3 regions of the Peribacillus simplex NBRC 15720 genome follow, and region 1 is predicted to be linked to each of the others. Evidence: riboswitches for the same ligand, from Rfam matches in the RefSeq annotation. Region 1 holds a riboswitch; each other region holds the start of a gene.

Region 1 (4,252 bases):
GACATCCATGAAACTGTTGAAGTCGCAATAGCACATATGCGTGTGAATTTGGGTTGTATCCTCCACGCTTGATGTGGATATCAAGAATGAATTTACAGCCCAGTTCAAATACTCATCGCGATCGCTTTTTTTCAATGGCAGACCTTCTCTAAGTGCAGGCTCATCAACCTGAATCATTTTAATTCCAGCGGATTCCAATGCAATGACTTCTTTTTCTAAAGCGAGTGCCAGCTGATAGCAAACATTCTCCCTGGAAGTATCATCACGGACAAATGACCAGTTCAAAATCGTAACAGGACCTGTAAGCATTCCCTTTACCGTCTTCTTCGTAAGGGATTGTGCGTATACACTTTCCCTGACTGTCATCGGTTCGATGAAATGGATGTCGCCGTAGATGACTGGTGGTTTCACGCAGCGGGATCCATAGGATTGTACCCAACCCTTTTCTAGAAAGACGAATCCGCCTAACTTATGGCCGAAGTATTCAACCATATCCGTCCGTTCGAATTCCCCGTGAACGAGAACATCCAAACCGATTTCTTCTTGGATTTCGATCCACCTGCCGATTTCTTCGTTAACGAATGTTTCATATTGCGAAGCGGTCCATTCTCCTCTTTTGAATTTCCCGCGTGCTTGTTTAACTTCAAGTGTCTGCGGAAAGCTACCGATCGTAGTCGAAGGAAGAAAAGGCAATTTGAAAAATTCCTGTTGTTTTTGGTAACGTTCTTTAAATGGAAGCTGACGGCCGGAGGTCCTGGTTTTAACCTTTTCGACATTGGATTGTACACTCCCGTGATTCCGTGCATTTGAACTTGCTAACGTTTGAACCGTAAATTTATTTGCATCGACTTTTTCGGCAATTGCTTCAAAGCCTTGATTATTCCCTTTGACCAAGAGTGTGATTTCCTCAAGTTTCTCATCAGCGAATGCAAGGGCCTCTTTCACTTCTTTTGAAAGGGCGGTTTCATTACGAACGGTCACCGGGACATGAAGCAGGGAACAAGAGGGCTGAAGCCAAATTTGGTCTTCGGCTACCTTTTTCTTAAGAGTCTCGATCAATTGGATTTTTTTCGATAAATCAGATAGCCAAATATTTTTTCCGTCAATCACACCTGCAGCAAGCACTTTGTCCTTCGGGAAACCGAATGCTTCAAGATTACTTAGATTCCTCCCCTTATCATGTACAAAATCAAGACCGATTCCTTGGACTTGTAATTCGATGACTTCTTGGTAATGTTCCACGGCATCAAAGTATGTTTGTAGCATGATGTTCAGGTTTGGTGCTGCTTCATTCAGTTTTTCATAGAGGTAAGTAACAGTTTGCATATCATCTTTGGAAATGGATGAAACAAGAGAAGGTTCGTCCATTTGAACCCACTTCACGCCTTCTTGCTCCAACTCCCGCAGGATTTGCGTGTATAGGGGAAGCAGGCTCAGGATGATGCCAGGGATTTCTTGTTTATTGAAGCCTTTGGAAAGGGAGATGAAAGTATAAGGTCCGATCAACACGGGCTTAGTTTCAATCCCTAGCTTTTCCTTGGCTTCCCGATATGCTGCAAGTGGTTTATTTTCTGTTAAAGTCAGCTGTGACAGTTTTAATTCAGGGACAATATAGTGATAGTTCGTATTGAACCATTTCGTCATTTCGGAAGCGACTTCATCATTGTTTCCGCGAGCCATTGAATAATAAACGGAAAGGGGAACGCTCCCGCCTTCATAAGCTGAATAACGCTCAGGAACAAGACCGAACATTACGGACATATCCAGCATTTGATCATAGAAAGTGAAGTCGTTGACAGGAATGATATCAATGCCTCGTTTCTTCTGTTTTTGTAAGTTGCCTAAACGGATGGCTTTTAGTTGTGCCGTAAATTCTGCTTCATCGATTTTTCCGGACCAGTAAGCTTCTAATGTACGTTTCCATTCACGATCTTCCCCGATTCGAGGGTAACCCAAACTACTGCTTTTCAAAATTCCCATCCTCCTACATTCATTTGTTTGATCAATAAAAAAAGCATCCCTAACCGTCAAAAGAGAAAGTTAGAAATGCTTAAAATAAAGAGGCAGAATGCCCCTTACAATTATAAGGTCCCTAACACCTCCCTATCTCCCGTAGGTTAAAACAGTGTTGTCGAAATAGGCAGGTCTCCTGACTTAGGGAATATCATTAGCGGCGGGCCTTCCCGATCCTTTGATCAGTGGCATATTGGATGGCGCTAACATTCCCATTACAGTGGCGGGACCGTGCCGGAATTACACCGGACTTCCCTTTTAATCCTAATGAAAATTAGGAACCTATTTCCACATATGAAATTTTGCAAAACCTGCCTTGATAACTGTTTGCAGGTCAAAGATTTATAAAATAAAAACTATTATAAAAATTTAGACAATCGTAACATATCCGACCAAAAGGGTCAACATGGAAAAAAGATTCGGGAATTGTAACCGTTAATTGGAAGTGTGGGTATAAGGCTGAGGTCTGTTCCTAAAAAAGAATATATTGTTTGGACAGGGAGTATGTATAGAGGGAGTGGCGTTTTGAAATGGGGCGTGGGGGATGACTTTCTACATCTTGATTGCAGGAATCATTTTTTGCATGGTGATGAGCATTCGTACGTTATTTCTTGTTGAGTCGGGAGGAAAGAAATTTTCTCTGGAGGATATGCTGTGGCTTGGCAATTTATATGCGACGATATTAGTTGGGTTTGCACTGATTTATTTATTATACGAGCTTCAGAATCATTCGGTGATTCTTGATATGGGCAATCGATTGGATGGCACTTTCTATGAACAGTTGAAGACTTCTTTTTATTTTAGTGCGATGACGATGTTTTCTGTGGGGTATGGAGATATAGCCCCAATTGGCATGGGCAGGATGATAGCTACCATTCAGGCTTTCATCGGGTATACACTGCCGGCAGCGTTCGTGATTCGGACGGTGATCGATCTGGAGCAGAAAGATAGGAGGGATAAATGAAAGTTGTTTTTCTTTCGATTATTGGGTACTCTTACCATAATGAAAAAAATGGAGGGTTCAATATGACTGTTAAAATTGGTGAAACAGCACCTGATTTCAAACTCCCTGCAAACAATGGCGAAATGGTATCGCTATCGGATTTTAAGGGGAAATACATTGTTTTATATTTCTATCCAAAAGACATGACGCCAGGCTGCACGACGGAGGCCTGTGATTTCCGGGACCATAATGAGCAATTCGAGGAATTGAACGCTGTAATCATTGGTATCAGCCCAGATCCAGCGGCACGTCATGAAAAATTCATCGAGAAACATGGATTGCCTTTTCTGCTGCTGGCTGACGAAAATCATGAAGCGGCTGAATCATTTGATGTTTGGCAATTGAAAAAGAACTTCGGCAAGGAGTATATGGGCATTGAACGTTCAACTTTTCTGATTGATAAGTCTGGTAAGGTAGTCAAAGAATGGCGTAAAGTAAAAGTCAAAGGCCACGTCGAAGAAGCGCTTGAAACTCTTCGCGACCTCGAAAAATAAGGGACAGGCAGATGAAGGATGAGCGAATAACGAAGCTTGCAGCCAGGCTGATTCATCATTCGATACAATTACAGCCAAAAGAGAGAATCCTCATACGGGGGCATATCAACACGAAACCATTATTGAAAGAACTGATTGATGAAATATACAGAGTTGGTGCTTATCCATATGTAGAACTCGAAGACGATGAGATAAGCCGCCACCTGTTACAAGGGAATGTGAAGGAACAACTTGACATATCTTCGCAATGGGCCTTGAAGAAATATAGGGATATCGATGCAGTCATCATCATCACAGGGGAAGAAAACGATGTGGAAATGACTGATGTTCCCATCGAGAGGCACCGTCTTCAAGGGGAGGCAATGAAATCCCCCACTCTTTTCTATGTAAACAACCGACGTTGGGTCTTGCTTAATTATCCCACCAACGCATCCGCGCATAAAGCCGGCATGACCTTCGATAGGTACCAAGACTTCCTTTTGAACGTATGCACCATGGATTACGGGAAAATGGAGGCGTCCTTGAAACCGTTAAAACAATTGATGGAACGAACTGACAAAGTCAGGATCGTTTCACCTGGGACAGATTTGACCTTTTCCATCAAAGATATGCCTGCCATCATATGTGCCGGAAAAAAGAATTTACCGGATGGAGAAGTTTTTACGGCACCCATAAAAGATAGTCTCAATGGAAGGATAGCCTTCAACACACCAACAACCTATGAAGGAATCACCTTTAGTGA
Region 2 (4,252 bases), 1.6 Mb from region 1:
ACAGGCTTTTAATGTCAGTACATCTCCAATCGGCGATAATAGAAAGTTTGCTGATTGCAACTTCCCCGTAATGACTTCCGGATCAGTTGTCGGAATCTTTAATACAATTTTATGATTTGGCGTGTATTCCATCGTTCCCTTTTCCCCGACAACCTCCGCAAGTGTCATCATTTGTTTGGGAGTGAATTGTTTATTCGCCACACCTGGACTAACGGCAAGCTCGAATACCGACTCTATTTTTTGCTGAACAATCGGCTTAATGGATTGCTGAATGGTTTGGCCTTTGACTCTCGACAGGGCTTCCATTGCCATTTCAAAGGAAGCTGGCTTCTTTTCTGGTGCTTTTGTAAGTAATCCAACTCCTCCAGCAGACTCGGTAAAGGCTTCTTGATCTAACGCCCACGGTTCCGCTTCTTTTTGCAGACGCTGATGCGGCTTCAATGTTTGCTTTTCCGAATTCAAAGTATATTTCCTCTGATAGCCTCTTGGTGTGATGATTTTGTCATCATATAAAAAGGTGGATGAATTACCAATAATGACGGTGGTCAACATTCCAATATCGTGATTCAACATATCTTTCAAATTGGTTATGACAATATCCTGCCTATCGCGATAAGCACTTTTCACCAACCCAACAGGTGTATCTGGCGAACGGTAGCGGAGGAGAATTTTCTGTGTTTCAACAATTTGCCTGGTCCGCCTGCCGCTGCGCGGATTATAAAGTGCAATGACAAAGTCTGCCATTGCAGCTGCCTCAACCCTTTTAGCGATCAGTTCCCAAGGAGTTAAATGATCACTGAGGCTAATCGTACACGAGTCGTGCATGACTGGTGCCCCAAGTAAAGATGCACAAGAGTTGATTGCAGAAATGCCAGGAATGACTTCAATGCCCACTCCAGTTTCTTCTTTCCAGCCTTTTTCAATCAATACTTCATAAACCAACCCTGCCATCCCGTAAACTCCGGCATCTCCGCTGGAAATTACCGCCACTTTCTTTCCCAGCTCCGCTTGTTTCACTGCTTCCTGTGCACGTGATACTTCTTCAGTCATCCCCGTACTAATAATCGTTTGATCTGTAAGCAGTCCCTGAATGAGCTCAACATAAGTTTTATAACCAATGATGTAGTCACTTTCTTGAAGGGCTTCGACAGCACGTTTGGTAATGTGTTCAAAATTCCCTGGCCCAAAGCCCACGACGAATAATTTACCGTTTGTACTCATTAAGACATCTCCTTTTACGCTTTGTTCTTTGAAATACCCGTATGAGCAGGAAAATCTGGATTTGGTGTCATTTCCCCATCATTGAATTGGTAGATCATTTGTGGAACAAACTCCCCATCATCAATATGGCTGACAATCTGCCGACCGAAATCAGGCGTTTCCACTCGATACCAGTTTCCTTGGGGATAGGCAATCACAACACAGGCATCCTTACATCTTCCGTTACAGCGTGTCCTGGTTGTATGGATTTTCAAATCCAGTCCTTTGGAAGTAATTTCATCGCGAATCGCTTGGGTTACTTCTTCCCCGCCCTTTTTCATGCAGCTGCTCCCATTACAAATCAACAGATGCGTATTTGTACCCGTCAAGTTCCAAGTAGTCATCTTTTTCCTCCTGAATTCAGGGAAAAGGCAAAATAAAAAACCTTAACATTAGAGTCAAGGTTTAAAAAAACTATATGAATGAGGAGCCCCAGGCAAGCATGCCCAATCTCCTAAAATCGTCATAGTCCTTCTACCTTTCCCTCCGAAAAGTATCATGCAATTTTAAAAGCAGGTTTCCTGGCTTACGCTTCATTTTACTTTGTCCCTTCCCGGCATCATGCCAGTGGCTATCGACAATTTCATCAGCGTTTACAGTAGCGGGGGCTGCATCGGATTTTCACCGTTTTCCCTATTATCCCTTGCTTATTCAGACAAGAGCACTTTTAAAAATGAAATATTTGGTTTTATTATACATTCTAACTAACTTTATCTATCATATAACAACTTTATCAAAATTCAATAGTTTATTCCGACTGTTTAGAAAAGTTTAATAGTGTAAAACCAGTTACAATCCTTTCCTCGCAACAAACTTCGTCCCGAAAAAAAAGATAGTGTAGCTGGAATTATTTCTTTATGGTACACTATACGAGAATTTTCAAATAATTACATAAGTTTTATGGTGTTGAATTCCTCGGAATTCAGCTTAAAAGGGAAGCCGGTGAAAATCCGGAGCGGTCCCGCCACTGTAAAGGGAAGTCCTATTACTTTAACTTTAATCCACTGTCAAATGAGATGGGAAGGATGTAACGGGATGATGAACCTAAGCCAGGAGACCTGCCATGAAGTGTGAAACTGTTTCAGCCTACGAGGATGGGTGTGCGGATCAGGCAGAAAGGCCCATTGTTGGTTTATGCTGCAAAATTCCTGTTCATTACGCACTTCTTTCCCTTGAGAGAAGTGCTTTTTATGTTGGGCGCCGCTTTTCTTCTAAAGATTGATCAGAAAAATTAAAAGTGTTGAAAGGAGAAAGAATGAAAAGAACCAATTGGAAAATTCTTTATTTTGTCATTTTACTGCTTTTTGTCCCAAAACGGGCAATGGCCATGCATATCATGGAGGGCTTTTTACCCATTGAATGGGCTATATTCTGGTGGGCCGTGACGCTTCCATTTTTAATCTTGGGTTACCGGTCCATTAGGTCCAAAGTAAGGGAAAACCCAGAAACAAAAATGATACTTGGCCTATCGGGCGCATTTGTATTTATCTTATCTGCCCTTAAGATTCCTTCCGTTACGGGAAGTTCTTCACACCCTACCGGAGTTGGATTGGGTTCCATTTTATTCGGACCATTGGCCATGAGTGTCGTTGGCTCCATCGTTCTGTTATTTCAAGCTGTTTTACTGGCTCACGGAGGATTGACGACATTAGGGGCCAATGCATTTTCCATGGCGGTTTGCGGCCCTTTCATTGCTTACTTTGTCTTCAAGGGCGCTACTAAATTGGGGTGGTCTTTCTCTCTTGCCGTTTTCTTGGCAGCTGCTTTTGGAGATTTAGGAACCTATGTGGTAACTTCCGTTCAACTTGCTCTTGCTTTTCCATCCGAGGTAGGAGGATTCATGGCCTCTTTCAGTAAATTTGCAGGGATTTTTGCCCTGACCCAAATTCCCTTGGCAATTAGTGAGGGGTTATTGACAGTCGTCGTGATGAATTTCTTGAAAAAATACAATCTAGGCGAGTTGAAATTGCTGCGAGTTTTATCTAAGGAGGCCCGTTAACATGAAAAAAAGTTTACTGCTGCTTTTCCTGGTCGTCATTCTTGCTACCATACCATTAATCACCCAACAAGGTACGGAATTTGGCGGTGCCGACGGCGAAGCTGAAGAAGCCATCACTAAAATCCAGCCGGAATACAAGCCATGGTTCAACAATATTTGGGAACCGCCAGGTGCAGAAACCGAAAGCTTATTATTTGCGTTGCAAGCTGCAATCGGAGCTGGTTTCATTGGTTATTTCATAGGTGTAACGAAGCAAAGGAATAAGCTAACCAAACAAGAAATTCCCGAAAAATCGAAGCATGTTACTCATTGATAAATATGCCTATTTCAATGGGCTAAAGGATGTACATCCGTTGGAAAAAATGGTTTTTGCACTCTCCCTTTTGCTATTTTCGTTAACGGTAAGGGATATGACCGTTTCGCTCATCACTTTTACGGTGATGAGCGCTTTAATCATTTTTGCGGCAAAAATCCCGCTTTCCTATTATCTTAAATTACTTCTATTACCAGGATTTTTTATAATATCAGGTACAATTACTATCCTTTTTTCTTTTACAAGCAAATTTACTTCGATTTCGAATATATGGTGGTCCTGGGAGGTCGGGAACTGGCAAATATTCATCAGCGATGATAGCGTAGGTACAGTGATCAATTTGATCACTGTCGTATTAGGCAGCATCAGCTGTTTATATTTCCTTACCTTAACTACACCCATTACCGTCATCCTATCCGTGATGCGAAAACTTAAAGTGCCTTCCTTATTGGTCGATTTAATAGAATTGACCTATCGCTTCATCTTTATTTTTTTAGAAACAGCTTTGGCCATTCACCAATCACAAGCTTCACGGCTGGGGTATGGTTCGTTAAGGAAAGGCATTCGATCTCTCGGATTACTAATCTCATCATTATTTTTAGGAGTATTGCAGCGCTCTGGACATTTGACGATGGCCATGAACGCAAGAGGCTATCAGGAGAACCTTTCCTATATCGAGG
Region 3 (4,252 bases), 860 kb from region 1:
GGAGCGCTCGCTCCATCCCTTTCCATATATCTTCTGTTAAACCTCATTCAGTACGGTGCCATGTAATTCATATTCAAGTGTTTTGTCAGTGTGTGTGTGTTTATCCGAATCTACTCGTATGAGCATACTGAATGGCTGCTGATCACCCGGACTGAAAATTGCTTCATCATTCTCTGGATTCCATAGGCTGTAAATACTCATGATCAGTATCCTCCTCCTTTGGATGAGAAGACTAGTAATTCCCTTCTTGATTATCATCTAACTCTTCAATTGACTCTAACGCTGATCACCGGGACTAAACACCGCTGCGTCATTCTCTTTGTTCCATTGGCTTCTGATTGTACTCATCATGCACATCATCTCCTTTGGTGAGAATGTCTTACAGTATTTGTATACCCGGATGGGACAGGTTAAAACATTTATTTTTAAAAAAGGCAGTATCATAACCAAAAACCCATTATTTATCTGCAGATGTGTATCGACGTAATAAATAAAAACTTGATTAGTTTTCTCACGCTGTTCAACGCCTGCATAAGCCTTCTTATTTTTTGAAAAAGTGATATATTCGCTTATTGAAAGAAGGTGATAGATCACTAACGTAAATAAAAGACGGATGATAAACAGATAAGTATTCCGTTAAATACCTAATGTGCCGTACATATTCTCTTAATGTTCGCTTTCGGACACCTTCAGCAACTTTTGCACGGAGAAAAATATCTAAGGCTTCTTGCAGTGTGTATTCAATCGTGAAACTTTCCGTAGTCTTACTGGCAATTTCCGTTCCTTTAACGATGTTCCACGCTGTTTAATAACGTGTTTTTTCATAAAAAAAAAGCACCTCCAGACATAGAAAAGTAATAGTGAAATGGAATATCACTGTTTCCTACATACAGATGTGCTTTTATCCTACATATAATTTATGGCTTTAACGGTCATACCAACAGAAAAAACCCTGCTATAACACGGAAGAACCGCATTATAACAGGGTTTATAAACTTTAGCGTCCCAGATAGGAATCGAACCTACGACCTACAGCTTAGGAGGCTGTCGCTCTATCCTGCTGAGCTACTGGGACATATATAAAAGTCGACGACTTATTTATTATATTTCTTATAGGCAAACTTTTCAAGCTAATAGCTTATACTTATGAAAAAAAAATCCTCATAAATGCTTAGCGGGTCACTAAGCTCTCATATTTCCCTTTTTTTCATTAAATGGAATACTTTATTATTCATTTGTTTTCTGGTACTATTATACTAGAAAAAAACAGGAGAATGATAGTGGGAAAATATAAAGTTTTATGGATGGTGGCATTGCTGGGGATTTTGATTCTACCTGGATGTTCACAAGGGATTTTAGAGGGTATAGGCACAAAGACGGCTGCGCCGATTGCAGAAGATGACATTGAAGTGGTCGAAGCAGCTGAAAATATGACCGGGCAGGATTTGGAGGAGCAAATCGATACGGAGGACTGGATAACGGCCGAGTCCGCGGTCGAGCTTCCAATATTGATGTATCACAGCATTTCAGAAGGTAATGGCCTTCGGGTTCCAAGAGAGGAATTTCAATTACAAATGGCTTGGCTTCGGGAGAATGGTTACTATACATTATCCCCTGAAGAAGCATTCCTCGTTTTAACCGAGAATTGGCTGCCAAGTGAGAAGTGCGTCTGGCTTACTTTTGATGATGGCTATACAGATAACTACACGGAGGCTTTCCCGATATTAAAAGAAAATGATATGAAAGCAACTGTTTTCATGATCGGGAAGTCCATTGATAAAGGTCATCACCTGACTGAAAATCAAATGGTGGAGATGAGCAGGAATGGGATTTCAATCGAAAGTCATACTATCAACCATTTGGAGCTGAACCGCATGACGGCAAAGCAGCAAGAAGCGGAAATGGTTCAGTCGAAGGAGCTATTCGACCGTATCCTCGACCAGGACACGACAGTGCTTTCCTATCCGGTTGGCCGGTATAACGAAGAGAGTCTCAGGCTGTCAGAAGAAGCTGGATACAAGATGGCAGTCACTACTGAACCTGGGGGGGCTTTAAGGGACCAAGGGATGCATGCCCTGCATCGAGTTCGGATTTCACCTGGGTTATCAGTCGAGGGGTTTGCTTCACTGATTGAAAATGCTTCAAATCATTGAAGGTGGACGGCTCATTTCGTACTTGTTCAGAAAAATCATATAATAATCGATTCTTACATGGTGTATAATGAAGGCAGTGAAAATTATATACATATGAACGATTTGGTGTCTTAATGACTTAAAAGGGAAGTTGGTGAAATGCCAGCGCGGTCCCGCCACTGTATATGGGAGCTGACGGCTGTGTACCACTGTATGAGATATGGGAAGGTGCCGTTGACGATGACCATGAGCCAGGAGACCTGCCAGAATTCGTACACCTGTAACCTACGCGGATGGGAAGGTGTGTGGCAGACCCAAGAGTCCGTAATGATATTGTTGCCATGCAAGCATCTTCCGTTTAACGGGAGGTGCTTTTTGTTTTGGGGGCATCTTCCGGGATTGCGTTTTCTTTATTAGGTGGGAAGAAATTAAATGAAAAGATTGTGGGGAATGAAAATGAAGAAAATTTTTGGTCTGATACTGTTGATGTTGCTTACTGCAGGCATGATGGTTGGCTGCAGTGACGCTACTGATGAAGGAAAAGAAAAACAGCAAACGAATCATGCTCAACACAAGGCTTTCCCGATTACGATTAAAGATGCAACAGGGGAAAAAATAACGATAGAACAAAAGCCGAAGAAAATCGTTTCGTTGATACCAAGTAATACGGAAGTGGTCTTTGCACTTGGTTTGGGTAAAAAGGTCATTGGTGTTTCCGACAATGATAATTACCCGGAAGAAACGAAAGAAATTGAAAAAGTTGGCGGAATGGAAATGAACACGGAGCTGATTGTCTCCATGAAACCTGACCTTGTTCTTGCGCATGCATCAAGTGCCCATAATTCAAATGAGGGTTTACAGCAGCTTAAGGATGCTGGAATAGATGTCCTCGTAGTCAATGATGCACAAAGCTTTGACCAAGTCTATGAGTCTATTGAAATGATTGGACAGGCAACGGGAGAACATGATAAGGCAAAAGAAATCGTTGCGGATATGAAAACGAAGCTCAAGGATATTCAGGAAAAAGCCAAATCCGTAAAGGAAGAGGATAGGAAGACCGTTTTAGTGGAAGTTTCGCCTTCACCGGAAATATACACACCTGGAAAAAATACGTTCATGAATGAAATGCTTAATATTATTTCAGCGGATAATGCTGCTGCTGAATTGGACGGTTGGGCAAAAATTGATGAAGAGTCGATGATTGCTGCAAATCCGGATGTCATCATTACAACGTATGGTTATTATACGAAAGATTCAGTAAGTGAAGTGACGGCCCGAAAAGGATGGCAAGACGTAAATGCTGTTAAGAATGACCAAGTCTTTGATGTCCATTCAGACTTGGTGACCCGTTCCGGTCCACGTTTAATAGAGGGAGTAGAGGAACTTGCCAAATCAGTCTATCCGAACCAATTTGACAACTAAATGGGCGTTTGCTTATTTGATTGCGTTGTTAATTTTGTTATTCGCAATGACGATAGGCATTTCCTTTGGTTCGGTGCCAGTACCGGTTCCCGTACTTATGCAAATAATCGGCAAGGAGATTTTCCATTTGCCGATTTCTGCTGATCCGGATGTTATGCTTACGAATATCGTGATGAACATCCGCTTGCCGCGTGTGTTGCTTGCGGGTTTGGTCGGGGCATCACTTGCGATTGCGGGTGCGGCTTTTCAGGGACTGCTCCGGAACCCGCTCGCTGATCCTTACACATTGGGTATTTCATCAGGAGCATCGGTCGGCGCCGTATTGACAATATTCTTGAATATTTCACTGCCGTTCATCGGTTTATATACTCTTCCGGCACTGAGCATCTTATGCTCAGTGCTCACGATGCTTTGTGTACTGACGTTTGCAAAAAAAATGGATCGATCGATGAAAGTGGAAACGATCATTTTAACGGGGATCATTTTTAGCTCGTTTTTAAGTGCCTTCATTTCATTGATGATTGCGCTGACGGGTGATGAATTAAGACAAATCATCGGCTGGCTGATGGGAAGCGTTTCAATGCGCGGATGGAATTACATTGCAATCATTTTGCCGTTTTTTATCATTGGTTCATTGATCTTGATCATGAATACAAGTGAATTGAATGCGATGACTTTCGGGGAAGACCGGGCAAAAC

The links. A riboswitch is a leader RNA that binds a small molecule or an ion and turns the genes downstream of it on or off. The one in region 1 is predicted to bind cobalamin.
Region 2: another riboswitch for cobalamin. It lies ahead of BS1321_RS00975 (energy-coupling factor ABC transporter permease); the one in region 1 lies ahead of metE (5-methyltetrahydropteroyltriglutamate--homocysteine S-methyltransferase).
Region 3: another riboswitch for cobalamin. It lies ahead of BS1321_RS12830 (ABC transporter substrate-binding protein); the one in region 1 lies ahead of metE (5-methyltetrahydropteroyltriglutamate--homocysteine S-methyltransferase).

The regions. Positions count from the first base shown of each region.
Region 1 covers NZ_CP017704.1:1,832,287-1,836,538, reverse strand. The annotation lists gene metE (5-methyltetrahydropteroyltriglutamate--homocysteine S-methyltransferase) at 1-1,980, opposite strand, end outside; cobalamin riboswitch at 2,123-2,314, opposite strand; gene BS1321_RS08710 (potassium channel family protein) at 2,558-2,977, shown strand; gene bcp (thioredoxin-dependent thiol peroxidase) at 3,040-3,510, shown strand; gene BS1321_RS08700 (aminopeptidase) at 3,522-4,252, shown strand, end outside.
Region 2 covers NZ_CP017704.1:193,654-197,905, forward strand. The annotation lists gene cobJ (precorrin-3B C(17)-methyltransferase) at 1-1,221, opposite strand, end outside; gene BS1321_RS00970 ((2Fe-2S) ferredoxin domain-containing protein) at 1,236-1,604, opposite strand; cobalamin riboswitch at 1,755-1,944, opposite strand; cobalamin riboswitch at 2,145-2,340, shown strand; gene BS1321_RS00975 (energy-coupling factor ABC transporter permease) at 2,516-3,259, shown strand; gene BS1321_RS00980 (energy-coupling factor ABC transporter substrate-binding protein) at 3,261-3,572, shown strand; gene cbiQ (cobalt ECF transporter T component CbiQ) at 3,622-4,252, shown strand, end outside.
Region 3 covers NZ_CP017704.1:2,688,557-2,692,808, forward strand. The annotation lists gene BS1321_RS27495 (hypothetical protein) at 37-201, opposite strand; tRNA gene BS1321_RS12820 (tRNA-Arg) at 1,002-1,075, opposite strand; gene BS1321_RS12825 (polysaccharide deacetylase family protein) at 1,305-2,153, shown strand; cobalamin riboswitch at 2,240-2,414, shown strand; gene BS1321_RS12830 (ABC transporter substrate-binding protein) at 2,589-3,554, shown strand; gene BS1321_RS12835 (FecCD family ABC transporter permease) at 3,517-4,252, shown strand, end outside.